4 regions of the Paenarthrobacter sp. CC6 genome follow, and region 1 is predicted to be linked to each of the others. Evidence: predicted binding sites of a transcription regulator. Region 1 holds the regulator's gene; each other region holds the start of a gene.
What was found. The regulator HrcA, encoded in region 1, represses chaperone genes, less so after heat shock. The targets are predictions, from matches to a motif close to TTNGCACTCGNNNNNNNCGAGTGCNAA.
Positions count from the first base shown of each region.

Region 1 (7,114 bases):
CGTTGCGGGCCTGCACTTCAGCCACCTGCGGGCAGATCGCGATGTCTCCAAGCATGCCCTGCGGAGTTGGCTTGTCCGGGGTGCCGGGCGTCAGTTCGTCCATGGGCACGGACAGCACATCGGTGGCTCCCGGCTCGTCCATCAGCTCAATGTGCAGTTTCTCCATGGCGGGTTCGTCCACCAGCAGGATGGACAGCTCTGCCTGGGGGTGGATATACAGGCGCTCAAAGATGAAGCGGGACAACGTCACCAGCTGCGCTTCATCCACTGCCACGCCGGACTCGTTGTTGACTTCAATGCTCATTTACGTTCTCCACGTTTAGGTGTGTGTGCTGCCTCTGCGCGGTGGGCATCATCCCACGCGCTGTAGGCGGAGACGATATCGCCCACCAGGCGGTGCCGTACTACGTCTGCGGCCTCGAGGATGGAGAAATTCACGTCGTCGATCCCGGTCAGGATTTCCCGGACAATACGCAGCCCGGACGTTGCTCCGAAGGGCAGGTCGATCTGCGTGACGTCACCGGTGACCACCATTTTGGAGCCAAAGCCAAGCCGGGTCAGGAACATCTTCATCTGTTCCGGAGTGGTGTTCTGGGCTTCATCAAGGATGATGAAGGCGTCGTTGAGGGTCCGACCACGCATGTAGGCCAACGGAGCCACTTCGATGGTGCCCGCCGCCATCAATCGCGGGATGGATTCCGGATCCATCATGTCGTGCAGGGCATCGTAAAGGGGGCGCAGATAGGGGTCGATCTTGTCGCTCAGAGTGCCTGGAAGGAATCCCAGCCTCTCCCCCGCTTCAACGGCGGGCCGCGTCAGGATGATCCGGCTGACTTCCTTCATTTGGAGCGCCTGGACGGCCTTGGCCATGGCCAGGTAGGTCTTGCCCGTACCTGCAGGGCCAATTCCGAAAATCACCGTGTTGTCGTCAATGGCGTCAACATAGTTTTTCTGGTTCAGCGTCTTGGGCCTGATGGTCTTGCCACGGCTGGAAAGAATGTTGTGGGTCAGGACGTCCGCGGGGTTCTGCACAGACTGGGTCCGCAGGAGGGACACCAACTGCTGGAGCACATCAGGCGTTATCAATGTCCCCTTCGCCACAAGACCGCGCACTTCCTCAAGGAGGCGCATGATGCGGGGAATGACGGTTGCGGGACCGGTCATGGAAAGCTCGTTGCCCCGGACGTGGAAGTTGACGTCCTGGAACTGTTCCTCGATGTACCGCAGGGCTTCATCGTGGCTGCCCAGCGAGTGAACCATCTGGTCGGAGTTGTCGAAGGTGACAACTTCCGTGCGCGTGCCCGGTAAGGTGTGCGGGAACTCGGTGGTCGGCTGGTTCCCGTTTCCGGTCCTGAGCCGCCCGTTCAAAGATTCACTCATAGTGCTGGCCGTACGGCCTGTTCTCCTCCGGTTGATCGTATGACGCAATCCTACGCCAGCGCGGCCCGGGATGAACCTCGCCAATGGTCCGGATCACTGCCGCCGCTGCACTGCTGACATTTTGTCTCAACTCGGCATCAAGCCGGTATCAATCATGTTTCAGTTGGCCGGCGTCCGCAGAAACCCGGCCGGACGCCGTCGACGATGTGCCAAGCTGGCATAGCGGGTGGTCGAGCCCCCGCAGTTCCGACCCCAGCGGCCCGCCCCATAGGCGGCCGCGTTTTGCATCGTCAGACAGGAAACGCCATCACCGAGCCAGCGAGCAACGGAAGCGGCGCACGCAAGCGGACCAAGTCCGCCGTCGTTGCGCCGGCGATGCTTGCTGTCATGCTGCTCACTGGTTGCATCGCCAACGGCGGAGGGGGCAGTCAGGCGACACAGAGCTCGCCTCCGATGACGGTCCAGGACGCCCCTGCGAGCAACGCACCACTGGAAACGACGCAGGCGTCCACCAAGATTCCCGTCTACTGGATCGGGCGGAGCAAGGAGGAGGTCTACCTCTACCGTGAGTTCCGGGACATTTCCGGTGACGGCAATCCTGTGACGACGGCCCTGCGGATCATGATGGCGGAAAAGCCCCTGGATCACGACTTCTTCACGCCCTGGCAGGAACCAGGAAGCCTGGCGACCTCCATCTCGGGGAAAAACGTGATCACCGTTGATGTGTCCCGCGACGCCTTCAACTCAAACCTCGATGCCGGGATGGCGCAACGGGCCATCCAGCAGCTGGTTTACACCGCGTCGGCCGCGGCATCGTCCTCCGGACTCATCAACTCCGGACAGCAGATCCAAGTGGTCATTCTCGTTGACGGACACAAGGACTACATGGCGTTCGGGCAAGTGAAACTTGGCGAACCCATGACGCGTGATGCTTCCTTGGTGGCGCCGCTGTGGATCATCGATCCGCAGGAGGACGTGTCCCTGCCCCCTGGTTTGATCAAGTTCAACGGGCGCACCACGGACAATTCACGGCCCATCAGCTGGCAGATCCTTCAGGACAACGGCAAGGGTGAGAAGTCGAGCCTGCTCACGGGCCAGACCAAAGCAACCGGCGAACCCGGGCAGTATGGTCTGTTCAGCTTCGGCGCGACACTGAAACCCGGAAAATATGAATTGCGGGTAACCGAGGTCGACGATGCCGGCAAGGCCATCGAATCGAGCACGGACACCCGGTTGTTCACCGTGGCCTGATTCGACGTTCGCCGGCTACCAGCGACCGAGGACGTCGCTGGCCAGGACGACGGCGGCGGGTCCCGCCGTCGACGACCGCAGGACATGGTGACCCAAGAGGGCCGTCACGGCCCCTGCATCGCTAAGCCGCGTCACTTCACGCGGCGAGATCCCGCCCTCAGGCCCCACGATCAACAGAACCTCACTGGGTGAAGCGCCGTTGACATCCAGCCTCTCCAGGACCTCCCGCAGAGGGTTTTTGGCGTCCTCGTGAAGAATGACGGCCAAGTCGGCCTCGGCAACGGCTTTCACCAAACCGCTGGAGTCGACGATCGGGCGGACTGGAGGTACCCAGGCCCTGCGCGCCTGCTTTGCAGCCGCGGTGACCACTGACTCCCATTTCGCATGCGCCTTGGCTGCCCGCTCCGCCTTCCAGCGCACGATGGATCGCTCCGACTGCCAGGGAATCACGGCATCAATGCCGAGTTCCGTTGCCGTCTCGATTGCGAGCTCGTCGCGATCACCCTTGGCCAACGCCTGAACCAGTACCAATCGAACGTCCGGCTGGGCTTCGAAGACGATGTCGGTGGCGGTGACCGTCAGGGCACCGGGCGTCGCTTCGGCGACCACACCAGTGAGACGGGCACCTGCGCCGTCGGCGATGTCAACGGACTCACCGACGGCCAAGCGCTTCACCGTCACTGCGTGGCGGGCCTCCGGACCCTCCAGGACAAAATCAGTACCGGGCGCTACGTGGCTGAGGCTGCCGGCCGGCGTAAAGAAAACGGGGTTGCTCACCGCTACAGGTTACCGAGCTTGTCCCGGAGCTTTGCGAACATGCCACCACTGGCCACCAGTTTTCCTTCGGTGAACTGCTCGCCGCGGAGCTTGGCAAGCTGCTGGAGGAGTTCTTCCTGTGCATGGTCCAGTTTTGTAGGTGTTTCCACATGCAGGTGAACCTTGAGATCGCCGCGGCCGTAGCCCCGCAGGTGCGTTACGCCGAGGCCACGAAGGGTGATGACCTCTCCGGACTGCGTGCCTGCCTTCACTTCGATGTCCTGTGCGCCGTCGAACGTCTCAAGCTGCACGTCGGTCCCCAAGGCAGCAGCCGTCATGGGCACGCTGAGGGTGGCGTGGAGGTCGTCGCCTTCGCGTACGAACGTGGAATCGTTGTTGACGCGGATCTCCACGTAGAGATCACCGGCCGGACCACCTGCGGGTCCTGCTTCGCCCTGGCCGGACAGCTGGATTCGCGTACCGGTAGCGACGCCGGCGGGAACCTTGATGGTGAGCGAACGGCGGCTCCTGATGCGTCCCTGGCCGTTGCATTCGTTGCAGGGATCCTTGATGACGGTGCCGAAGCCTTCACAGGAACCACAGGGGGCGGTGGTCATGACCTGCCCCAGGATGGAGCGGACGGCGCGCTGAACCTGGCCGCTGCCACCACAGATGTCGCAGCGTTCAGGGTGGGTTCCCGGGCGGCAGCAGCTGCCGTCGCAGGTGGGGCAGACCACGGCTGTGTCCACTTCAAGCTTCTTGTTGACGCCGAACACGGCATCCTTGAGGTCGATCCGAACGCTGATAAGGGCGTCCTGGCCACGTCGTACGCGGGAGGCGGGCCCTCCGTGTCCACCGCCGCCGCCAAAGAACGTGTCGAAGATGTCCTGGAAGGCGAAGCCCTGGCCGGCGTAGCCGCCGCCGAAGCCGTTATCAGTGCCGTTCTCGTTGCCCGTGGCATCGTAGACGCGGCGCTTCTGGGGATCTGACAACACTTCGTAAGCGTGCGTCACGGCCTTGAACTGCTCCGCGACATCTTCACCCGGGTTTACGTCCGGGTGAAGTTTCCGCGCCAACTTGCGGTACGCCTTTTTGATCTCTTCCCCGGTGGCTTCCGGCGAGACTCCCAAAACGTCATAGTGGCTGCTCAAAGTCGGTATCTCTTCCTGGTTGTACTGCGGATGTTTTCCCGGGCCGGTGTTCAGCCGCCGAGAATGCGGGAAAGGTAACGGGCCACGGCACGAACTGCTGCCATGGTGGTGGGATAGTCCATGCGGGTCGGTCCAAGGATTCCCACCTTGGCGCCGGAACCGTAGCCGGTGGCCACTACAGAGGCCTCGGCCAGGCCGTCGTACGGATTCTCCCGGCCAATGCTGACTGTCACGCCCCGGGGATCGTCTCCCATGTCCGACAACAACCGGAGCATGACAACTTGTTCCTCAAGGGCCTCAAGCACGGGACCGATGCTTAGCGGGAAGTCAACGTTGGAACGTGCGAGGTTGGCCGTACCGGCCATCAGAATGCGTTCCTCACGGCTGGTGTCGCTCAGGGACTCCAAGCCATTGGCCAGCCTTTGGGCGAGGGCACGAAGATCCGGCGGGCAAAGGGCCACCACCGACGGTAACACCTGCGGCAGGAGTGCCAGCTGGGTGCCGGCGATGCTGCCGAGGAATCGTGACCTCAACAACATCAAAGCCTCGTTCCCCACGTCCGAACCGGCGTCGATGACTTTTTGCACGACGCTCCCGGTGTCCGCAATGAGGACCACCAGCACCTGTTTGGGGGCCAGCAGAACGAACTCCGCGTGGCGGACCAATGCGCGGTGCGAGTGGGGATACTGCACGACGGCGACCTGGTTGGTCAGCTGGGAAAGGAGCCGTACTGTGCGCTCAAGAATGTCATCGACGTCGTCGGGTCCTTCAAGCAGCGAATGAATTGCCCGACGCTCGGCGGCGGACAACGGCTTGACCTGGGAGATGCGGTCAACGAACAGGCGATAGCCCTTGTCAGTGGGGATTCGGCCGGCACTGGTATGCGGGGCGGCAATGAGACCTTCTTCTTCCAGGACAGCCATGTCATTGCGGATGGTGGCACTGGAAACACCCAGGTGATGACGCTCAACGAGGGCTTTCGATCCCACCGGCTCCCGGGAATGCACGTAATCCTCAACGATGGCACGCAGCACTTCCAATTTGCGTGGCTCACTCATTGCTACACCTCCTGACGACTGCCATGGTCCATGGGACCGGTCCCCGCGGGACCTCCAATGGATCACCGCACACTTAGCACTCAACATGCCCAAGTGCTAACAAGTCTAGTATGAGCCACCACGTTGTTAGCATTGAAACCGTCCGAGGACTGCATCCAGGGCGGCGTCCCGATACCGGCTGACGGCAACCCGCCCCTGTCCCCTTTCACATCACCACAGAGGTAGGAATTCCTTGGCTTTCGACAATTGGGGCCCGCAGGACCTGACCGCTCCAGCCAAACGCCAGCTCCCTGAGGTGCCGGTGCAACGCGGCATGGTCCTCGAAGACGTCCAGTCAGGATGGGTGGGCGAAGTCACCCGGGTGGAAAAGACCGGTGGCATGCACATCGTGTCGCTCGAGGACAGGCGCGGTAAAACGAAGTCGTTCCAACTCGGGTACGGATTCCTTCTCGAAGGACAAGCGATCAGGTTGATGCCTCCGGCCCCTCGCCGGCCCGCTTCAGCGGTTCAGGCGAATCGCACGGCCTCGGGTTCGGTAAAGGTCCAGGGGCAACGGGCGCAGGTCGCGAAGGCCAGCCGCATCTGGGTGGAGGGCAAGCACGACGCTGAACTCGTGGAGAAAGTCTGGGGTGACGACCTCCGTGTTGAAGGAATTGTGGTGGAACCGCTCCACGGCGTGGACGACCTCAAGTCCGCCATTGCCGACTTCCGACCCGGTCCCGGCCGCCGCCTTGGCATCCTGGTGGACCACCTCGTGGCGGGCTCAAAGGAGTCCCGGATCGCGGCCGAGGCCATGACTGTCCCCGGCGCTGCAGGCAACGTCCTGATCGTGGGCCACCCTTATGTGGACGTGTGGCAGGCCATCCGGCCGAAGGTCCTGGGCATCGAGCAATGGCCCGCCGTTGCCCGCGGCACTGATTGGAAGACCGGGATTCTCACGGCCTTCGGTTGGCCCCACGAAACAGCGGAGGACATCGGGCTGGGCTGGCAGCGCCTGCTGGGCGCAGTGCACAGCTATGCGGACCTTGAGGCATCGTTGTTGGGGCGTGTGGAAGAAGTCATCGACTTCCTCACCGTCCCGTAGTCCACGGTCCGGATCATCAGGATCCGGCATGCTTCCGGGGCGTTGGTCCCGGGAAGGACGCGCGGCCCGGTATTCTTGGACAGCAACACAGCAGCATCTTTAAAGCATTTAAAGCAAAGGGAAGACACCGTGGCAGATAACGCTCCTGAAGAACCGGGCAGCGCCGCAGGCCGGCCCCAGTACCATGGCGCCCCTGCCAACGCACTCCCGTTGACAGCCAGCGAGGACAGGCAGTGGGCCACTTTGGCGCACTTCGGCGGCATCCTTGGATGCTTGCCGGCTCTCCTGATCTACCTGATTTTCCGCGACCGCGGGCCGTTCACTGCGCAGGAATCCAAGGAGGCACTGAATTTCACTTTGCCTCCCACCATTGCCGCCGTCTTGGCCAACATCCTTGTTCTGCTGCCGGTGGTGGGAAACATTTTTGCCGTCAT
Region 1 covers NZ_JARDAN010000006.1:224,343-231,456, forward strand. Annotated here, with positions in the region: gene ybeY (rRNA maturation RNase YbeY) at 1-304, opposite strand, end outside; gene PV760_RS05850 (PhoH family protein) at 301-1,380, opposite strand; gene PV760_RS05855 (GerMN domain-containing protein) at 1,756-2,631, shown strand; gene PV760_RS05860 (16S rRNA (uracil(1498)-N(3))-methyltransferase) at 2,647-3,408, opposite strand; gene dnaJ (molecular chaperone DnaJ) at 3,411-4,538, opposite strand; gene hrcA (heat-inducible transcriptional repressor HrcA) at 4,589-5,596, opposite strand; gene PV760_RS05875 (DUF3097 domain-containing protein) at 5,829-6,680, shown strand; gene PV760_RS05880 (DUF4870 domain-containing protein) at 6,810-7,114, shown strand, end outside.

Region 2 (7,114 bases), on a different contig from region 1:
GCCGTCGATGCCCTCGAGGTCCATTGATTCCGCGTCCGAGTGCACCACCGTTGCATGCGGGAAAGGCATGAGGTTGATCATGGCGCAGGCAGCGGTGGTTTCGTCCATCTCCACAGCGGTGACAGCAATGTCCATGGAAGCCATCGCCATGGAATCGGCGCCGAGGCCGCAGCCGAGATCGGCCACGTGGGTGATGCCGGCCTGGGCAAAACGTTCGGCGTGGCGGGCGGCGACGTTCAGCCGGGTTGCCTGCTCCAGGCCCGCCTGGGTGAACAGCATCTGCCGGGCGAATTCGCCGAACTTCGCCTCAGCCCGGGTCCGTAAACGGGACTGCGTGAGCACGGCGGCCACGAGTTCCGGGGAGTGGCCGGCCTTGCGGAGGCTGGCATTGACGCTGAAGGCATCAGCCTCACGGTAGGGTCCCAGCGAGGCAAGAAGCTCCCAACCTTCAGTGGTCAATAAAGGTGCGATCTGTTCCTGCGGTGCATGAGGCATGGGAACAAGCCTAACGTCGCGCGTCATGGCTGCGTGACTGGGGAATCAGCCGGATAGGGTTGTTTTCATGGAAGACAACGCAGCACCACAGCCCTCCCGCCTCACCACGTATGCCCGTCCCGCCCTGATCGCGGGCGCTGTCATCGCGGTGGTCTGCATAGGCTTGCTGATCGTTATTTTCGCGCTGGATTCCTTCAACGCAGCGGCCTACTCCGTCAGTGGCAAGAGCGTGAACGATGCGACGGATGAGGCACGCGACATCCGCGACCTCTACGCCGGTGCGCGCCTCGGCGGGATCATCGCGCTGGTGGTTTCCGGCGTCGTGGCGGTGGCTTCGGCGGTGGTGCTTTACCTGAACCGCGGCAGCGCTTCCTTGGATGAGGACGACGACGGCGAAGACTACGACCTTGATGACCTCCGGGACCAGTGACAACGTTCACCGATGACGAAATGCTGGCACTCACCTTGACCGAGTGCTAACGCCTTACATAGAGTCTAGTTAGCACTCTCCCCTTGAGGGTGCTAATCACGCCAGGCGTCCACCGGCACCGCGACGACGGTTGTACGCCACGGCACCCTAGTTCTTAGTCCATGAATCAGCTCATGAAAAGGAGAGTCCGAGTGTCGGTCTCGATTAAGCCTCTTGAGGATCGTATTGTTGTTCGCCCGCTCGAAGCAGAGCAGACCACGGCTTCCGGCCTGGTTATTCCGGACTCCGCGCAGGAGAAGCCGCAGGAAGGCGAAGTTGTTGCAATCGGCCCCGGCCGCTTCGATGACAACGGCAACCGCGTACCGGTTGACGTAGCTGTTGGCGACGTCGTCATCTACTCCAAGTACGGTGGAACCGAAGTCAAGACCGGCGGCAGCGAGTACCTCGTTCTGTCCGCCCGCGACGTCCTTGCGATCGTCGTAAAGTAACTTCCTGGAGCCCCGCACCGCCGTCGCGTTGGAATCATTCCGAGCGTCAGCGGTGCGGGTTTTCTGTCTCGAAAGGACACAACCATGGCAAAGCAGCTTGCTTTTAACGATGCTGCCCGCCGGTCTCTTGAGGCCGGTATCGACAAGCTCGCCAACACTGTCAAGGTGACGCTGGGCCCGCGCGGCCGCAACGTCGTCCTGGACAAGAAGTGGGGCGCCCCCACGATCACCAACGATGGTGTCACCATCGCCCGTGAAGTTGAGCTTGACGACCCCTACGAGAACCTTGGCGCCCAGCTTGCCAAGGAAGTAGCCACCAAGACCAATGACGTTGCCGGTGACGGCACCACTACGGCAACCGTGCTGGCCCAGGCCCTGGTCAAGGAAGGCCTGCGCAACGTTGCTGCCGGCGCAGCTCCCGGCGAGATCAAGCGCGGCATCGAAGTTGCAGTGGAAGCCGTCGCTGCACGCCTCCTGGAGAATGCCCGCGAAGTCGAAGGCACCCAGGTAGCCAACGTCGCAGCCATCTCCGCGCAGAGCGATGAAGTCGGCGAGCTCCTCGCCGAGGCCTTCGGCAAGGTAGGCAAGGATGGTGTCATCACCATCGAAGAGTCCTCCACCACGCAGACCGAGCTGGTCCTGACCGAGGGCATGCAGTTCGATAAGGGCTACCTCTCCCCGTACTTCGTCACCGACGCAGAACGCCAGGAAGCTGTCCTCGAAGACGCCCTCATCCTGATCAACCAGGGCAAGATCTCCTCGCTGCAGGACTTCCTGCCGCTGCTCGAGAAGGCCCTGCAGGCCAACAAGCCCCTCTTCATCATCGCTGAGGACATCGAAGGCGAAGCCCTTTCCACCCTGATCGTCAACCGTATCCGCGGCACGCTCAACGTCGTTGCCGTCAAGGCTCCGGGCTTCGGCGATCGCCGCAAGGCCATGCTCCAGGACATCGCTACGTTGACCGGTGCGCAGGTAGTTTCCCCGGACCTGGGCCTGACGCTGGACTCCGTTGGCCTCGAGGTACTCGGTACCGCCCGCCGCATCACGGTCACCAAGGACAACACCACCATCGTTGACGGTGCCGGTTCGGCCCAGGACGTTGCCGACCGCGTTGCACAGCTCCGCGCTGAGCTGACCCGGACGGATTCCGACTGGGACAAGGAAAAGCTGCAGGAACGCCTGGCCAAGCTCGCTGGCGGCATCGGCGTCATCAAGGTTGGCGCAGCCACCGAGGTTGAGCTGAAGGAAAAGAAGCACCGCATTGAGGACGCCGTTTCCTCGACGCGTGCAGCCCTCGAAGAAGGCATCGTTTCCGGTGGCGGTTCCGCCCTGATCCACGCCCTGAAGGCCCTGGACGAGTCCCAGGCAGTCAAGGACCTCGAAGGTGACGCTGCGGCCGCTGTAGGCATCGTTCGCCGCGCACTGGTCCAGCCGCTGCGCTGGATCGCGCAGAACGCCGGCTTCGACGGTTTCGTGGTCACCGCCAAGGTTTCCGAACTCGAAGCCAACCACGGCTTCAACGCCAAGTCCGGCGAGTACGAGGACCTGATCGCCGCCGGCGTGATCGACCCCGTCAAGGTCACCCGCTCTGCACTCCGCAACGCCGCTTCCATCGCTGCCCTGGTTCTCACCACCGAGACCCTGGTTGCCGAGAAGCCCGATGAGGAAGAAGACGCACACGCAGGCCACCAGCACTAAGCGCCTGTCCCACGGAAACCCCGGTCGCACCTAGTTGTGACCGGGGTTTCTGCTGTTAAGATCCTGTGCGATGCATCACAACTTCCGGGCCGGCGTATCGCTGTGGCCGCAGGGACCCGAATGACGCATCGGCACAGGTCACACACAGGAAGAGCTGCAAGAATGGATGGCTGAACCGGGCCCGGGGGAGGTGCGGAAGGCGGTCAGCAGCATCCTCGAAGTGGGGGCGGGTGGGCTGAACCGCGTATTATGGATGCTTTGTGCCAGCCGCTTTAAGGAACTGCCTAACGTGACTACCCCAGCGATTACAGCCCCTGCCCACCGCGGTAGGCGGGCTTCCGGTCCCGTTGGAAAGTCCAAGTTCCGCCCTGAAATCCAAGGTCTCAGGTCACTGGCCGTCCTCATGGTGGTGAGTTATCACATCTGGATCGGCCGGGTTTCCGGAGGGGTGGATGTCTTCCTCCTCATCTCCGCGTTCCTCATGACCCTGCAGTTCACGGGCCGTTATAAACAGGGCCGCCCCATGGACCTCCTGCGGCACTGGCTGCACCTATTCAGGCGGCTGCTGCCCGCCGTCGTGGTTGTCCTTCTGGGAACGCTGACAGCCACCTTCGTCCTCCTGCCACCTACACGGTGGGCTGAAATTGTCCAGCAGGCCTGGGCGTCCTTGTTCTACTACGAGAACTGGCTGCTCCAACAGCTTGCGGTGGACTACTACGCCACGGACCACAGCATGGCCAGCCCGGTGCAACACTTCTGGTCACTGTCCATCCAGGGCCAGGTGTTCATCATCTGGCCGGTGATCTTCGCAGCGGTCGCGCTTCTGTGCCGCCGCTTTGCCCTCAGGTACCGGGCGACCCTCGTGTATGTCTTCGCCATAATTTTCCTGGTCTCGTTCGTCTACTCCATCATCTTCACGGCCACCAACCAGGCTGTGGCGTACTTCGATACCTTCGCCCGTCTGTGGGAATTTGCCTTGGGCACCTTGCTGGCCCTGGTGCTGCCGGGCTTGAACTTCTCCAAACCCGTCCGCGTACTGATGGGCTGGATCGGCGTCATTGCCATGCTCACCTGCGGCATCGTGCTGCAGGTCCAGACGGCTTTCCCGGGTTTCGTGGCATTGTGGCCCACCCTGGCAGCCGTCGCCGTCATCGCGGCAGGCCAGACCGGCAGCCGCTTCGGTGTCGACCGGATCCTGAGCTCCAAGTTCCTGGTCCGCCTGGGCGACAATTCCTACGCCCTGTACCTCTGGCACTGGCCCATCCTGGTCATCGCGCTGGGCTGGAGCGGCAAAGAGCACGCTGGATGGCTTTCCGGCACTGCCATCATCGCCCTCTCGCTGACGCTGGCGTTCCTCACCACCAAGTACATTGAGAAGCCTTTCCGCCAGTGGAAGTGGCCCGAGATGAAGCGCCGCCGTTCGTTCATCGCGATCGTTGCCTGCCTTGCCGTGGTCACTGCGCCCCTGATGGGCTTTCAATACAGGCAGGACCTTGAACAGCAGGCTGCTGAAGCCCGGATGGTCTTCGACAATCCCGGCGCCAAGGCACTGCTGCCCACGTATGTGAACGAGGTTGCCCCCAACGCCCTCACCCAGCCCACCGCGGAACGGATCGGGCGCGACTGGGCCAAGCTTCCGGACGGTTGCTCCGGCGATACCAAACCGGAGTCGCAGCTGCTGCGCGACAACTGCCAGCAGAACAACGTGGGCTCTGATGCCACCAAGACTGTCCTCGTCCTGGGCAACTCGCATTCCCAGCAATGGCTGGCCGCGCTGGGCCAGATGGCTGAAGAACACCACTGGCGCTTGTATGCCTTGCTGTACGGGGCCTGCCCGTTTGCGACCGACGATTCCGATGTCGAGCCCGAGTGCAATGAGTTCAACAGGGAAGTGCGCAAACACATTGAGGAGCACGCCCCCGACGCCATCTTCACGGTGGGCACCAAGGCCGAACCCTCGGAGCCGGACGAGAAGCTGACGCATGGATTCGAGGAACTCGTCTCGGAAGTCACGGCCCGCGGCACTGAGGTCATCGCAGTACGGGACAATCCCAGGTTCACCTACAGCCTGACGGACTGCACCCTTTCGAAGGGAGTGGACAGCCCGGACTGCCGGCCGCTGAAAGCGGACGTACTGGCAGAGCCGAGCCCCTTTGAGGAAGTCATGGGCAAGTACAAGGACCTGTTCCTGATCGACATGACAGACCTGATCTGCATCGGCCTCTATTGTCCGCCCATCATCGGCAATACCTTCGTCTACCTGGACGACAACCACTTGACCAAGACCTATGTGAAGAGCATGACGGACATGCTTGATGAGAGGTGGTTTGCCGCGACGGGGTGGCAACGATGATGAGCACCCGCACCAGCACTCGCAGCGTGGATAAAATCACGACGCCGGAACGCGGCTTCCGTCCGGAAGTCCAGGGCCTCCGCGCCCTGGCTGTGCTCATGGTCGCTGCCTACCACATCTGGCTTGGCCGGGTCTCGGGCGGGGTGGACGTGTTCCTCCTCATCTCGGCTTTCCTTCTGACGTTGTCGTTCACGCGGAAGCTCGAAGCCGGTTCGCCGCTGAAACTGCTGCGGCACTGGCTCCACGTGTTCAAGCGACTCCTGCCCGCCGTCGTCGTGGTTTTGCTGGGTGTTCTGCTGGCGACCTGGGCATTCATTCCGCAGAGCCGTTGGCCGGATGTCCTGGCCGAAGCCTGGGCGTCCCTGTTCTACCGGCAGAACTGGCAGCTCGCGGACAATGCCGTGGATTACTACGCGCAGGACCACTCCGGTGCCAGCCCGCTCCAGCACTTCTGGTCCCTGTCTGTCCAGGGCCAGGTGTTTGTCCTGTGGCCCCTGGTCTTCGCTGCCGTGGCGCTGCTGCAGCCAAGTTTGGCCCGGCTTCTCCCGAAGGGGCGGACGCTGAGTCACCGGAGCCTGCTCTTCTTCGCGTTCGGCGCGGTCTTTCTGGCCTCCTTGGTGTTTTCCATCGACCAGACCGCCAACAACCAGGAGTACGCGTACTTCGATACCCGTGCCCGGCTCTGGGAGTTCGCGCTGGGTTCCCTGCTCGCCCTGGCACTCCCGTACCTGAAGCCCGGGCGCAGGCTCCGGGTGTTCCTCGGTTGGGCTGGAATCTCCGCCATGCTCGCCTGTGGCCTGGTCCTGACAGTTGACCGGTCCTTCCCGGGATTCATCGCGTTGTGGCCCACGCTTGCCGCCGCCGCTGTCATCGTCGCCGGGCAGAGCGGCAGCCGTTTCGGCGTCGATCGCCTCCTGAGCTCACGGCCGTTGGTCCTGGTGGGTAACAACTCCTACGCCCTTTACCTGTGGCACTGGCCGGTCCTGGTGTTCTTCCTGCTGGTCAGCGGCACCACGGCTCCGAGCCTCTTGCAGGGCCTGGGCATCATGTCGGCGTCCATGCTCCTTGCGATCGGCACCACCAGGTTCGTGGAGGAGCCCATGCGCCGCTGGCAGTGGCCGGACGTGCGCTCCTGGCGCGCCGCCGTCGTGATAGCCGCCTGCGGTGCGTTGCTCGCCATGCCGGTGACCGTTTGGCAGGGTGCCATCGCCGCTGAAGATGCAGCGATTGCCGGCCAGCCCAAGGAACTGACGCCAGGGGCTGCAGCCTTGTCGCCGGAATTCGTCGGGCAGCCGGCCCAGGAGGCCATGATCATTCCGGCCCCTGCGGCCATGAAGGACGAGTGGGCTGACATCGACGGCTTGTGCACCGGAGACAACGTGCCCAGCGACCCCTTGCTGCAGGGCTGCCTCCAGAACGACGAACCCGACGTCGTCACCAAGGAAATAGTGGTCCTCGGTGATTCGCACGCCCAGCAGTACATGGCGGCGCTCGGCCCCATCGCCAAGCAGCACGGCTGGGAAGTGGTGACGTTGCTCAAAGGCAGTTGCCGCTTCGGCGCCGAATCCGTCGAACGTACCGACGAGTGCAATGAATTCAACAAGGCCAGCGCCAACTACGTGATGGAACACAAGCCTGACGCCGTGTTCA
Region 2 covers NZ_JARDAN010000001.1:77,567-84,680, reverse strand. Annotated here, with positions in the region: gene PV760_RS00385 (THUMP-like domain-containing protein) at 1-495, opposite strand, end outside; gene PV760_RS00380 (hypothetical protein) at 563-925, shown strand; gene groES (co-chaperone GroES) at 1,117-1,413, shown strand; gene groL (chaperonin GroEL) at 1,498-3,111, shown strand; gene PV760_RS00365 (acyltransferase family protein) at 3,365-5,464, shown strand; gene PV760_RS00360 (acyltransferase family protein) at 5,461-7,114, shown strand, end outside.
Region 2: the regulator HrcA is predicted to act here: its motif matches at 949-975, upstream of groES (co-chaperone GroES).

Region 3 (7,114 bases), on a different contig from region 1:
GGCTTCGGCTGGGCTTCTACGTTTTCCCGCATCGGCGCCGGATTCGGCCCGTTGGTGTTTGCTTCCTTCTTCTGGCCGGAGTTCGGGTTGGCGACGTCTTTCGCGCTGGCGGGTGGGCTGGTGCTGCTCTCGGTGCTCTGGATGGCGTTCTTCGCCCCGGAGACCAAGCAGCAGATCCTCGACTAGCCCGTTTAGCCAGCGAGGGGACGGGGGCCCTTGGGGTGGGCGCCCTTGGGGTTCCCGTGGGTGGGCCGGCTCAGTTGGGTGCGGCGGCGAGCTCGGCGAGGGTCTGGACCAGGAGGCGCCGCTCCACTACCTTGATGCGTTCGTGCAGGGTTTCTTCGGTGTCGTCCGGAAGCACTGATACAGCTTCCTGCGCGATGATGGGCCCTGTGTCCACACCGGCGTCGGCCCAGTGGACCGTGCAGCCTGTGACCTTCACGCCGTAGGCCATGGCGTCGCGGACACCGTGGGCGCCGGGGAATGCCGGCAGCAGGGCCGGGTGCGTGTTGACGTACTTACCGCCGAAAGCGTCGATGAAGTCCGCGCTGACAATCCGCATGAATCCTGAGGAGACCACAACATCCGGGCTGTAGGACAGGACCTTGTCCCGCAAGGCAGCATCCCACTCCGCGCGGGTTTCGAACGAGTTGAAGTTCACCACGAACGTCTCAATGCCGGCTTCGTCAGAGCGCTCCACACCGTAGGTATCGGGACGGTCAGCGCCCACAGCGGCGATCTCGACATCCAGTTCACCCGACTTCACGGCGTCGATGACAGCCTGAAGATTGGAACCGGTACCGGAGACAAGGACAACAATGCGCATTGCACTAGCTTATGGGCGGCTCGCGTAGGCTGGAAAACATGAATCCCGACGTCGGCCCCCGGCCGAGCCAGCAACCTCGCTCCGAGGCCGAAAAGTCCGCCCTCGGCGTGACCCAGAACCTCTTCCGCGCTTTCCTTTTGTCGGCTTTGGGCGCGTTCTTTGTGTTCTCCCTGAACGTGAATTACGTGTGGTTGAGTGCCATTCTGACGCTGGCCGCGTTGGTGTTGGGCATCGCGGTTCTGGTGCGGACCGTCAAGTACAAGCACCCGCGGTTGATTCTCTTCGGGACCATTTCAGGCCTGGTGGTGACCGGCGTTATGTGCCTGCTCATCCTGACGTCGGCCCTATTCTTCAAGCAGGTCAGCACGTACCAGGATTGCGCCCGGTCAGCACTGACGGAGTCCGCGAAGACGCAGTGCCTTACGCAACTTGAGAAGTCCATGCCGGGCTCGCTCAGGTAGCCCGGCAACACCGGACCTGCGCGCTCAGGCGTGCTCGTCGTCGTACGCTGCCTCGTCCAGGTTGGCCTCACGCAGCTTCTGGCGGCGTTCCAGCCAGGGCCCGACTGCGTAGCCAATCACGACGCCGATACCCACTTCCGCAGCCAGCCAGACTGCCGTCCACAGCGGGTGGGGCCCGATTTCCGTGAGCCGCCCTATGCCGGCAGAACCGCGCGCGACCCACGCCAGTGCGCCACCAAGCAGGCCCGCGACGGAACCAATGAAAGCGCCCAGGAACAGCGTGGACACGGTGGCCGTGAACCAGCGGGCCTTGATCTTGATGGAAAGCCACTCGTCAAAGTGGTTTTCGCCCTCTCGGAGGAACCACCAGCCGGCCAGGATGCCTGCCACTACCGGCAACGCGAGCGCCATGGCTCCGAAATCCAATTGCCCAGCCGGCAGGCTGCCCAGGATCGGGACCGCCGGAAGTGGTCCCACGGAAGTGCCCAGCGGACCCGCGGTGGAGCCGATGCCCAGTGAGAAGCCGGCTCCCGAGGACCACGACAAAGCGAAGATCACCAGGTTGGGCAGGAAGCCGAGTTGGGCGATCGTGAGCACAGCGCCGCCCAAGGCGCCGGCCTGCAGGCCTTCGTAGACTGCGATGATGTCCGTCCAGTGCCACACAATGGTCACAGCCAACAGCACGGCTGCCAGGCACACGGCGGCCATCGCGGCCACGAAACCGGCCTTCAGTGCTGAGCCGACATACGAGCCTGCCCATCGTGAATGCTGACTGGTCTTGGAGAGCCAGGCGACGGCGTCGACACCGATCAGGCGGCTCCAGGAACTGGCCTCGCGTCGGGCGCCGACGATCATGCCCAGGCCGAACGAGATCAAGGGGATGGACATGGCCAACCACAGATTGATGACTACTTCGGGTGTGCGGCACACAAATCCGGTGGCTGCGCCGAACGCCGCGTACACAACGAAAGCGCCCAGGAACGCCTGCCACAGCTGATCGGTGTAGGAGGCGCGGGCCAAGCGACGGCCGGCACGCCATGCCAGCAGGAACGGGATGAGGGTCAAACCCAGCGGAATCAAAGACAACAGTCCCGACCCCGGCTGCGCAGCCGCGGCGCCAACGTTCACGTGAGCCAGTTCCAGCGGCACCCCGTGGATCAGCAACCAGGCCTGGCCGCCCAGCCGCGCAAGGGTGTCCACGGCGCGGTCCTGGAAACCGTCTGTAGCCCACACTCCGACGAGCGGAAGCACCACAACAATGGCCGAAATGAACGCTGCCTGGGCCGCTTCCAACCCGCCCTGCAGCCAAAGGGGCATAGGGAGGCCACGGTTTCCGGTCTGATCAGCGCGCAGTTTCATCGTGTTCAATCGTGCCACGACGAGCCGCTCTCCCCCGTCAGGCGCCCCTGAAATACCGCGAATTTCAGCGCTTTTTCCTGCTGGTCGCCGTAAGATGGGAGGTGTTCTCCCGGGGCAGACCACCACCCCCTGACTGACATTGAAGCCCGGAAACAAACCGAAGCCGGGAACTAGGAGCGGCCAATGGATAGGTGTCACAACTTTTAACAGAAAGTCGTACTAGCAGCTGGTGCAGCCGCCTTGGAATTCTTTCCCAGGCTGCACCAGCCTTCTTTTGCCCACGCGCTCTTTCGCCGAGGGGTGGGCTCTCGGCACTTTGGGGGCGCACCTTTCGCCGAGGGGTGGGCTCTCGGCACTTTGGGGGGTGCCTTTCGGTCGAAACCTCGCCCCTCGCGGCAACCACGACGGCGGTCCGCCGGGTTGGGGCGGCCACACCTCCTGCCCTGCGCCAACCTTCCCGACCTGTGCCACGCAAACGGATTGATGCCACCCAAATTTGGGTGTCGTCAATGCGTATCCATGGCGGCCATCGGTTTGCGGGTCATAAACGCTCGACGCCGGCCGAGGCGTCGGCACCCACCTCGCCGAGGGGTTGGCTCTCGGCACTTTGCAAGGACACCTTTGGGTCGAGACCTCACCCCTCGCGGCAACCCACAAGACGCTCGAACGCTCACTCACAACTGCGGGCCGTAGATGAACTCCTTGGCATGATTGACGGCCTTCTTGAAGGCGTCGTTGCGAAGTGTCACCTGCTCCTGGTTGGCGCCTCCTTTTGGTTCCACGAACGTGGTGGGTCCGGGGCGCAGCATCCAGATGTCACCTGCCGGCGGCAAATAGAACACCCCGAAGGAGCGATGCTCTGGATCGTCGGTCCAGATGGGGACGACGGCGACCGCGGCACCGGTGTCCGGGTTGATCCACTGCGCCCGGGGAAGGGGTTGTTCGTGGACTTCCGGGTCCAGGAACGGCGCTGTCCCCCTGCCCCAGCGTTGTTCGAACCGCTCGTAGAACGCGGGGATGATGTGGCCGTCATACGGACGCCAAGCACTCATGGATTACTCCTTGGTGTTCTCAGGTTTTTGGACGAAGGTTCCCAACGGGTGGGCCCAAAGGTGAGCGGTGACTGCTCGCCGCTCGTCCCAGGCCGTGGTTCGCGCCTGTGCACCCGGACCTTCACGGGTGTTCCGCCGGCACCAACAATGGATGTACTCCGCCGCGCCCGATCGTATGCCGCCCGCTTTCCTGGGTCCGACAACACGACGTACGCCTGCATGATGGCGTGCAGTTCCCGGAGGTCGGCCGCGGAGGTGGTGTCGCCGTCGTCGACCTTTTGGCGGGTGTCCGGGTGGTGGGTTCGCAGCAGTGCGCGGTAGGCGCGGGTGATTTCACGCGCCGTCGCGTCCGGCGGCACGTGGAGGGTGGCGTAGTAGTCGGGTTGCGTACTCACTGCGGGTTCCGGTTCATGCTGCGGATCAGGCGATGGCCCCCGGCCTGGGCCGGGGGCCATCAATCGGGAGACGACGGGCGGGGGTCGCTTTCATGTGCGCTAAGAAACGCTGTGACGTGGCACGAAGCCTGCGCCCGACTTTTCCGATGCGGCCGCCTCCGTCGTTCCCGGTCGCTGCCCTGCCGGTCGGCCACCCCCGGGTGAGCCTTCCGGCAGGACGGACTGGATTATGCGTTGATCTCCTGCCTCTGCCCATTGGATGTGATTTCAATGCGCCGTGGCTTGGCCTTCTCGGCGACGGGGATGCGGAGTGTGAGTACCCCGGCGTCGTAGCTGGCCTGGACGCCATCGGTGTCCAAAGTGTCACCCAGGATGAGTTGCCGGCTGAAGACTCCCTGCGGGCGCTCGGCGGCAATCATCTCCGTGTTCTCACCCGCGGGCGACTTCCGTTCTGCCTTTACCGTCAGGACGTTCCGTTCGACATCCAACTCCACCGAATCAGGGCTTACGCCAGGCAGATCGAAGGCAACAACGAATTGTCCGTCCTCCTGCCATGCATCCATCGGCATTCCGGCCGGGCGTGCTGTTGTGCCAAAAACCTGTTGGGCGAGCCTGTCGAATTCGCGGAACGGGTCAGTGCGCATCAGCATTGGGTTCTCACTCCTTTGGTTTTGATGCTGATTCTGTTGTAGGTTCCAGCCTGTTCGATCTGTGTTGGCTGGTATAGATTTTTTATAGCACTGGTGAGAGAGTGGTGCAAGTAGCTTTTTGGAGGATTTTCGGAGGTTCTAATGGCGGTTTCGGATCGCGCGACTGCTGCCCAGGAGCACGACGGCGGCCTGCCCACCCCAGCGTCCGACGGCGGCACTGATGGTGGCCGGGACACGCAAGGGGTCTATGCGATCTCAGTTGCCGCGGAACTGGTGGGAACCGGGCAGCAGAACATCCGGCAGTACGAGCGCAAGGGTCTGCTCACCCCCGAGAGGACCGACGGCGGCACGCGCCGCTACAGCGAAAACGACCTGACCACGCTGCGCCGGATCGGGGTGCTCCTGGACGAAGGGTTGAACCTGGCCGGTGTGAAGCGGGTGCTGGAGCTCGAGGAGGAGAACCGCGGGCTGAGCGAGGACAACCGTGGGCTGAGTGAGCACAACGAGGAACTCCGCGCGGACAACCGGGGGCTGCGGAAGGATTTGAAGAGGGCACAGGGTGGGCGACCAACCGAACATCAGTAAGTCGCTTGCGGCTTTCCTACTCCCAGTGCGACTGTCTTCTTCAAAATTGCCCCTGCTTGCTGCGAGTCGGAGACCAGCCCAACCCACCTGTTAACCCACTCTTCCCGCACAGGCCACCCCCGCGCACCCAGTAAGCCACCCGCCGCGACCACCGTGGGAGGCGTGAGGATCGCAATCGTCGCCGAATCATTCCTGCCACTGATGAATGGGGTCACCCATTCGATACTGCGGGTGCTGGAGCATCTGCAGGAGCGCGGGGATGAGGTGATGGTGATCGCGCCGTCGACCTCGGACACTGATGTTTCGAGCGTCGAGAAGGGCGCGTATGTGCACCGGCTTCCCTCGGTGCCGCTGGCCGGTTACACGAATGTGCGGGTGGCGTTGGGTGGTGTGAATCGGGTCAAGCGAATCCTTGCCGATTTCGCGCCCGACGTCGTTCACCTCGCCTCCCCTTTCGTCCTCGGCTGGCGCGCCGTGCAGGCCGCCCACCAACTCGGCATCGCTACGGTCGCGATCTACCAAACTGAAGTCCCCAGCTACGCGGGCCGTTATGGCGTGCCGTTCCTGGAGAACTGGGCCTGGAACCGCGTGGACAACATCCACCTCCTGGCCACCCGGACCCTGGTGCCGTCCACTTTCGCGCTGAACCAGTTGCGCGGACGCGGCATCCTTCGCGTGGACATGTGGCGGCGCGGTGTGGATACCGCGCGCTTCAATCCCGCGAAACGTTCGACGGCGTGGCGCAGCAAAGTAGCGCCTGACGGTCAGCGCATCATCGGCTACGTCGGCCGGCTCGCCGTCGAGAAGCAGGTGGAGGATCTCGCCGTGCTGGCGGATGTGCCGAACACCAAGCTGGTCATCGTCGGCGATGGCCCGCAGCGCGAAGCTCTCCAAGCCGCGCTTCCCAACGCCCATTTCGCCGGTTTCCTCGGCGGCGAAGCCCTGGCGGAGGCCGTCGCCGGTTTCGACCTTTTCGTCCACCCCGGCGAGTTCGAGACGTTCTGCCAAACCATCCAGGAAGCCATGGCGTCGGGCGTTCCGGTGGTGGCCACGGGTCGCGGCGGCCCCTTGGACCTGGTGGAAAACTCCCGCACCGGCTGGCTGTACGAGCCCGGAAACCTCACCCAGCTCCGCGCTTACGTCCAGGACCTGATGGGCGACGACGCCAAGCGCCGCGCGTTCGCAACGGCAGCTGCCGCTTCGGTCCAGGGCCGGACGTGGCCGGTGCTCAGCGCCGAGCTGGTCCGTCATTACAACGAAGTCATCTCCGGCGTGCCCAGCGAAACAACCGGCCCCTCGGAACTCACCTCAAGCAAAGGACCCTCCTCATGAAGATCTCCGTGATCGGCTGCGGCTACCTCGGGGCAGTCCACGCTGCAACTCTGGCGTCCATGGGCCACACCGTGGTGGGCATCGACGTTGATGCCGCCAAAGTGGAGCAGCTCAACAAGGCGCTGGCCCCGTTCCATGAACCGGGTCTGGATGAGCTCCTGAAGGATGGCCGCACCACAGGCCGGCTCGTGTTCACCACGGATTTCGCGGCTGCAGCGGACGCGCAGGTGCACTTTCTCTGCGTGGGTACCCCGCAGTCCAAGACCTCGGACACCGCGGACCTCTCGTACCTGATGGGCGCCACGAAGAGCCTCCTGCCGCACTTGGCGAAGGGCGCCGCCGTCGTCGGTAAATCGACTGTGCCGGTAGGCACGGTGGAAACGCTTCGCGCGGTGCTGGCCCGACGCTATGACGTCCTGCTCGGCTGGAATCCGGAGTTCCTGCGGCAAGGCAC
Region 3 covers NZ_JARDAN010000005.1:359,834-366,947, forward strand. Annotated here, with positions in the region: gene PV760_RS04095 (MFS transporter) at 1-186, shown strand, start outside; gene purN (phosphoribosylglycinamide formyltransferase) at 257-826, opposite strand; gene PV760_RS04105 (hypothetical protein) at 838-1,287, shown strand; gene PV760_RS04110 (cell division protein PerM) at 1,312-2,646, opposite strand; gene PV760_RS04115 (hypothetical protein) at 3,321-3,698, opposite strand; gene PV760_RS04120 (J domain-containing protein) at 3,695-4,093, opposite strand; gene PV760_RS04125 (Hsp20/alpha crystallin family protein) at 4,321-4,743, opposite strand; gene PV760_RS04130 (MerR family transcriptional regulator) at 4,885-5,328, shown strand; gene PV760_RS04135 (glycosyltransferase family 4 protein) at 5,491-6,660, shown strand; gene PV760_RS04140 (UDP-glucose dehydrogenase family protein) at 6,657-7,114, shown strand, end outside.
Region 3: the regulator HrcA is predicted to act here: its motif matches at 4,828-4,854, upstream of PV760_RS04125 (Hsp20/alpha crystallin family protein).

Region 4 (7,114 bases), on a different contig from region 1:
AGATCCCTCGCCGGCAGCGGTTGCCTTCTCCTGGGCTCCAGGGAAGCCGGGGCCACTGCGCGGCGCTATGCCCTGCTGATAAGCCGTGGCCACCGCGCGTGCGCGCTCGTCCGCTGCCTCATTGAGGTCATGGCCGGCATGGCCCTTGACCCACTCAAACGTGTACTTGCGTCCCGCGATCGCTTGGTCGATCTCTTTGAGGAGGTCCACATTCAAGACGGGCTTCCCATCGGCCTTCCGCCAACCCTTTCGCTTCCAGCCCGGCATCCACTTGGTTATGCAATTGATGACGTATTGGCTGTCGCAAAGGATCAGCAGTTCTTCGTGAGGTACGTGGGCTGTTGACCGGAAAAGGTCAAGCACAGCCATCAATTCACCCTGGTTGTTGGTGCCGTGCGGCCACCCTCCCGCGCGCCAACAGGAGTCATCAACGTACCAGGCCCAGCCGGCCGGTCCAGGATTACCGAGGGCAGACCCATCGGCGGCAGCAATAATCGTCATGCATTAATCCTGCCAGACCGCACCGACACTTAAACGCGCCCGCGCCCCGGCAGCCAGCAGCAGCAGGCTCCAAAAGACCTGACCGCGGACGCACAACGGCGGCCCCCACCGGAGTGGGGACCGCCGTCGCGTGTTTTCAAGCGTGAGCCTGGCGCTGTATCGCTACAGCTGTGGGGCTTAGAAGCCGCCCATGCCGCCCATGTCGTCGCCGCCGGGAGCCGGAGCGTTCTTCTCGGGCTTGTCTGCAACAACAGCTTCAGTGGTCAGGAAGAGACCAGCGATGGAAGCAGCGTTCTGGAGAGCCGAGCGGGTGACCTTTACGGGGTCGTTGACGCCGGCAGCCAGAAGGTCTTCGTAGACGCCCGTGGCAGCGTTCAGGCCGTGGCCGGAAGGCAGGCCGCGAACCTTGTCCACCACAACGCCCGGCTCCAGGCCGGCGTTGAAAGCGATCTGCTTCAGCGGTGCGTCGATGGCAACCTTGACGATGTTGGCACCCGTTGCCTCGTCACCCTGCAGGGTGAGGTTGGCGAATGCCTTGGCGCCTGCCTGGATGAGGGCAACGCCACCACCGGCAACGATGCCTTCTTCAACAGCAGCCTTCGCGTTGCGGACTGCGTCCTCGATGCGGTGCTTGCGTTCCTTGAGCTCAACTTCGGTGGCGGCACCCGCCTTGATGACTGCAACGCCGCCGGCCAGCTTGGCCAGGCGTTCCTGCAGCTTCTCGCGGTCGTAGTCGGAGTCGGAGTTCTCGATCTCGGCGCGGATCTGGGCCACGCGGCCTGCGATTGCGTCAGCGTCGCCGGCACCTTCAACGATGGTGGTCTCGTCCTTGGTGACAACAACCTTGCGGGCGGTGCCGAGGAGGTCCAGGCCGGCGTTTTCGAGCTTGAGGCCAACTTCTTCGGAGATGACCTGGCCACCGGTGAGGATGGCGATGTCGGCCAGCTGGGCCTTGCGGCGGTCACCGAAGCCCGGAGCCTTGACGGCAACAGACTTGAAGGTGCCACGGATCTTGTTGACGATCAGGGTGGCCAGGGCCTCGCCCTCGATGTCTTCGGCGATGATCAGCAGCGGCTTGTTGGACTGCATGACCTTCTCCAGAACCGTGACGAGTTCCTTCACGTTGGAGATCTTGGAGTTGACGATCAGGATGTACGGGTCTTCGAGGACCGTTTCCTGGCGTTCTGCGTCCGTGACGAAGTAAGCGGAGATGTAGCCCTTGTCGAAGCGCATGCCTTCGGTGAGCTCAAGTTCCAGGCCGAAGGTGTTGGACTCTTCAACCGTGATGACGCCTTCCTTGCCCACCTTGTCCAGGGCTTCGGCGATCAGGCTGCCGATTTCCGGGTCACCGGCAGAGATGGAAGCCGTAGCTGCGATCTCTTCCTTGGTTTCGATTTCCTTGGCGGAGGCCAGCAGTTCGCTGATGACTGCCTCAACAGCCTTCTCGATACCGCGCTTGAGGGACAGCGGGTCGGCGCCTGCGGCAACGTTGCGCAGGCCTTCCTTCACCAGTGCCTGGGCGAGGACGGTTGCAGTGGTGGTACCGTCGCCAGCGACGTCATCCGTCTTCTTGGCAACTTCCTTGACCAGTTCTGCACCGATCTTCTCGTAAGGATCGTCCAGCTCGATCTCCTTGGCGATGGAAACGCCATCGTTGGTGATCGTGGGGGCGCCCCACTTCTTTTCGAGGACGACGTTGCGTCCACGCGGGCCGAGGGTGACCTTGACGGCGTCTGCGAGGATGTTCAGGCCCCGCTCGAGGCCGCGGCGTGCCTCTTCATCAAATGCAATGATCTTGGCCATAACGGCGGTAGTCCTTTCGGGACAGTCGTTAAGAAGGTACCTGTCAGATGGGGTGCCCGCGACGGACGGTCCTTCACGTGCGGCCTCTGTATGCCCCGCGTTCCGAACCTCACCCCACCAAGGTGTTTCTTGATCTCCCAGCGATCCCACCACTGTCCGCCACCGGGGAAACCCGGGCCGGATTTAGCAGTCGAACCGCAGGAGTGCTAAATCAATAATTAGCACTCGACCGGGGAGAGTGCAAGCAGAGCCTCCACTTTTCGCAGTAAAAACACGGGTTTCAGCCGATAGCTGATGGCGATGCGGGACAACCCTGAAAGTCAGGCGACGCGAACACCCTCGGCCTGCGGTCCCTTCTGGCCCTCCCCCAGTTCGAACTCCACCCTCTGGCCCTCCTCGAGGGCACGGAAGCCATCCATCTGGATAGCCGACCAGTGCACGAAGACGTCGTCGCCGGACTCATCCACAGTGATGAATCCGTAGCCCTTTTCGGCGTTGAACCATTTGACGGTTCCCAATGCCATGATGCCCACACTTTCGCAGTAGCCAAGACCGGTTGCCGGGATCTCCGGACCGGAATTAGTCCACTGTAACCACAGTCACTCCGCCGGCGCTGCCCCCAATGGGCGGGGTGCTGGTTTTGTTATTGAGGCTTAACCGAGTTGGCCGTTTTGGGCCGTGGAGTCGCGCCGTTACTGGTAGCCGGGTCCCGCTACGACAACCAGCGGCTGCTGCACATCCGGGGTCTCAATGATCGTCTGGATGCCCAGGAGGGTTCCCAAGGCCTCTGCATTGGCCTTCTGCGCCGGAGCGTTGTAGAAGATCACCGAAGTCTGCTGGGGAATGCCGCCCCAGTTGGCTACCGTGCTGAGCGTCCAGCCACCGCCCTGCACCAGGCCTGCAACCCTGCCCGCCAAGCCGGCAGTACCTGCCCCGTTGTAAACCGCCACCGGAACGCTCTTGTCCACCGGCGCCGATGACGGCGTCGCTGACGGAGTGCTCGACGGCGTCGGCTGGGTGCTCGGTTCGCTGGAAGCGTGCGGGGCGCTGCTCGATTCGGAAGGCGCAGCGGACGGCGAGGTGGATGTTTGCTGGGGTACCGGCGTCGAGACGTTTGACGACGCGCTGGGCGCGACAAGCCCAAGGTTCGGCAGGATGAGGAACGCTACGAGGCCGAGCACCAGAGCCACAGCTCCAACAGTCAGAACCGGCCACAAGGTGGGACGCGCGATGTCCTGGCCGTCGCGATGAACGCCCTGCCGGGAGGTGTTCTGTGGGACCTGGTCGAATTCGTCCCTGGCATATTTGGTCATGGTGAAGCGTTGTCCTTGCTGGTTGCTGCTGACAGATCAGCCTGGCGATTTACGCGTCCGACCCCAAGCGCCGCGCTGTCCGCGCGCGTTGGCGGGACGTACGTAGTCTACGCAATCTCTTGACGAGCATGGGGTCGTGGGCCAGCGCGTCCTCGGTGTCGATCAGTGCATTCAGGATCTGGTAATAGTGGGTGGCAGAGAGGTCGAAGAGCTCCCGGATAGCCTGTTCTTTCGCGCCGGCATACTTCCACCACTGCCGTTCCAGCGCCAACATCTGCTGATCACGCTCACTCAATGGGGAGTCGCTTCGGGTACCGGCCGTGAGATCTTCCAAGGCCAACCCGTCGGCCTGCGGCGCCATTGGTTCCGGTGCTGGTTCTGCCACGGCATACTCCTTCGACGCTTGTTGGGGAAAATGTCCTACCCCCATGTTACGGGCGAATAACATCACTGTCATTCGCCCGACCTCCGCCACGCGGGAGACAATGGCCAGGTGACTGGCGAGGATGCTCTCTTTGATCTTGAACCTGCGGGCCCGGAGGACGCGGGCTTGGCTGCGCTGCTTGACCGTCCGATTGAGGAGCTGATGGCTCCCGACTGGGCCGATGCCCTGCGTCCGGTCGAAGGCCAACTGCGCGATGCCCTGTCCTTTGCCGCCCGGCGTGCCAACGACGGCAAACAGATCCTCCCCGCCTCCGGGAACATCCTCCGGGCGTTCCAGCAACCCTTGTCCGACGTCAAAGTCCTCCTCCTGGGCCAGGATCCCTATCCGACACCGGGACACGCCGTGGGACTCTCCTTCTCCGTCTCGCGCGAAACACGGCCCATCCCCCGCAGCCTTGCCAACATTTACCGAGAGCTTCATGACGACCTCGGCCTCCCACCCCGCGTCCATGGCGATCTCAGCGCATGGACGGAGCAAGGCGTCCTCCTCTTGAACCGCGTCCTCACGGTCGAGGCCCGCAATGCCGGCGCCCACCGCGGGAAAGGATGGGAGGCCATCACGACGGCGGCAGTCACCGCCGTCGCACAGCGGACGGACGGTGCGGGACGGCAGAAGCCGCTGGTCGCAATCCTGTGGGGCAAAGACGCCGAAAGTGTCGTGCCGCTGCTGGAGGGGGCGCCGTCGGTGGTCTCCGTCCATCCAAGCCCGCTCTCGGCGTCCCGGGGCTTCTTCGGTTCCAAACCCTTCAGCAGGACCAACGCATTGTTGGTCGAACAAGGCGCGGAACCTGTCGACTGGGAACTCCCGGTCCTGTAGGACGTGAGGGAGCGTCCGGCCCAAGCACGCGGAACGTGAGGGAGCGTTTGTAACCTTCGACTTGTAACCTTCGACTCATACCCGGCCGGGGCCCAGTCGATTAGCTTAGGCTTACCTATATGACTGCTCTCCCCGTCACCTCGTCCGCCACACGCAAAAGCCGTCCGCAGGTCAACCTGACCGTCTTGCGGAACGAGCGCCTTTCGCCCCACATGGTGCGGATCGTGGCCGGCGGTCCGGGGTTCAACGACTACGTCAACAACGACTACGTGGACCGCTACGTCAAGATCGTCTTCCCGCAGGACGGCATCGACTACGAGCAGCCCCTGGACTTGTGGGCCATCCGCGAGACCATGCCACGCGAACAGTGGCCGCATACCCGGACCTACACCATCCGCTGGGTGGACCTGGAGGCACAAGAACTGGCCATCGACTTCGTGGTGCACGGGGATGAAGGCCTTGCAGGTCCTTGGGCGGCCAAGGCCAGGCCCGGGGATTCGCTGATTTTCACTGGTCCGGGCGGCGGCTACAACCCATCCCCCGACGCCGACTGGTACCTGTTTGCCGGAGATGACGCAGCGATCCCTGCGATCGCCGCATGCATTGAGGCCCTGGACGCCGACGCCCGGGGAACCGCCTACCTCGAGGTAGACAGCGAAGCCGACATTCTTCCCCTCGCAGCGCCCCACGGAGTCGAACTGCACTGGCTGCTGCGCAAGGGCACGCCGGCCGGCTCCAGCCCCCTGCTCCTGGACGCCCTGCGCAGCACCGAATGGCTGCCGGGACGCGTCGACGTCTTCGCGCACGGCGAGCGGGGGTACATGAAGGGCCTCAGGGAGATCTTCTTCGTCCAGCGCGGCCTGGAGCGTTCGCAGGTTTCGTTGTCCGGGTACTGGGCCCTGGGCCGTGTGGAAGAAGTGTTCCAAGCTGAGAAGAAGCTTCCCGTCGGCCAGATCTAGCCGACTTTTTGTACAGATATTGCCCCTAAAAAGGCCTTTTAGGGGCAACATCTGTACAAAAACTCCAGAGGGGGGAGGCGGCCTAGCGCCGGCGCACCCGGCGGCGTTCGTTGCTGGAAAGACCCTTGGTCAGCGGCCTGGCGAGGTTGTCGCCGAGAACGATTCCTGCGGCTACCCCGAGTACGATCGCGCCTGCATTCAGCATTCCGCCCGCACCCAGCAGGATGTTGCCGCCTTCCACGGTCAAGGCATACATTGACCGGAAAATGGTGAGCCCCGGCAGCAGGATGAGCGCGGCCGGAACAGCCACCACCAGCTGCGGGGCACCCAGCTTCAACGCCACCACACGGGCCAGGAGGCCAATGGCCACGGCCGCAACGGCTGGAGACAAACGGTCCCCCAGGCCGGCCTGGCCGACCCCCCACAAAACGAAGAAACCTACCAACCCGACTGCCGCCGTCGGAATCAACAACCGCATCTGGGTCTGTTCCGTCACGCCGATTGCCACTACGGCGACGGCGATCAGGATGGCCTGGCCCCACAGCGGGTACGCGTCGGGGAACGTCTGGGTGACGTCGAGGACGGCGCTGCCCATGAGTGTCCCGACCACCACGGCCACGCCGATGCCCGCCACGATCGCGCCAAAGGTCAGCAGCGTGGAGAGGAACCGGCCTGCGGCAGTAACCGGAAAGCCGTTGATGGCATCCTGCACCGAGGACACCAGCCGGCCCGTGGGAAGGAGCAGCAGGATTCCACCGGCCACCACAATGGATGGGGCGATCTCCACCCCCGCCCAACGGAGCATCAGGGCAACGAACGTAACCAGGAAGGCGCAGGCCATGGTGTTGAAGAAGTCCGCCGTCCGCCATCTAACAAGCTGGCGGGACAGCAGGCTGATGAGGATGTTGGAACCGAAAGCCACCGCCGAGGCACCAATGCCGCCACCCAACACACCCACAAAGACTGCGGCGAAGATACCGAAGGCGATCGTCACCATCCACCGGGGGAAGGGTTTGGCACTGCGGATGATGCCGTTCAGCCGGCGAACGGCTTCGTCACGGCCAACTCCCCCGGCCACGATGTCGGTGACCAGTTGATGGACCTGAGCCAATCCGGCGTAGTTGTTGGTCCAGGAGCGCACCACCCTCAGCAGGGTGATGGGGGTCTGGTCCTTGGGAGCGTAGTTGATGGCCACCGACTGGTTGGTGATGTCCACTTCCACGTTCTTCAGTCCGAGCGCGGCCGTGACAGCGATCATGCTCGTCTCTACTTCCAAC
Region 4 covers NZ_JARDAN010000020.1:81,367-88,480, forward strand. Annotated here, with positions in the region: gene PV760_RS17900 (ribonuclease HI family protein) at 1-501, opposite strand, end outside; gene groL (chaperonin GroEL) at 679-2,304, opposite strand; gene PV760_RS17910 (cold-shock protein) at 2,625-2,828, opposite strand; gene PV760_RS17915 (LytR C-terminal domain-containing protein) at 2,997-3,617, opposite strand; gene PV760_RS17920 (DUF3263 domain-containing protein) at 3,667-4,002, opposite strand; gene PV760_RS17925 (uracil-DNA glycosylase) at 4,111-4,878, shown strand; gene PV760_RS17930 (siderophore-interacting protein) at 4,998-5,837, shown strand; gene PV760_RS17935 (threonine/serine exporter family protein) at 5,920-7,114, opposite strand, start outside.
Region 4: the regulator HrcA is predicted to act here: its motif matches at 2,488-2,514, upstream of groL (chaperonin GroEL).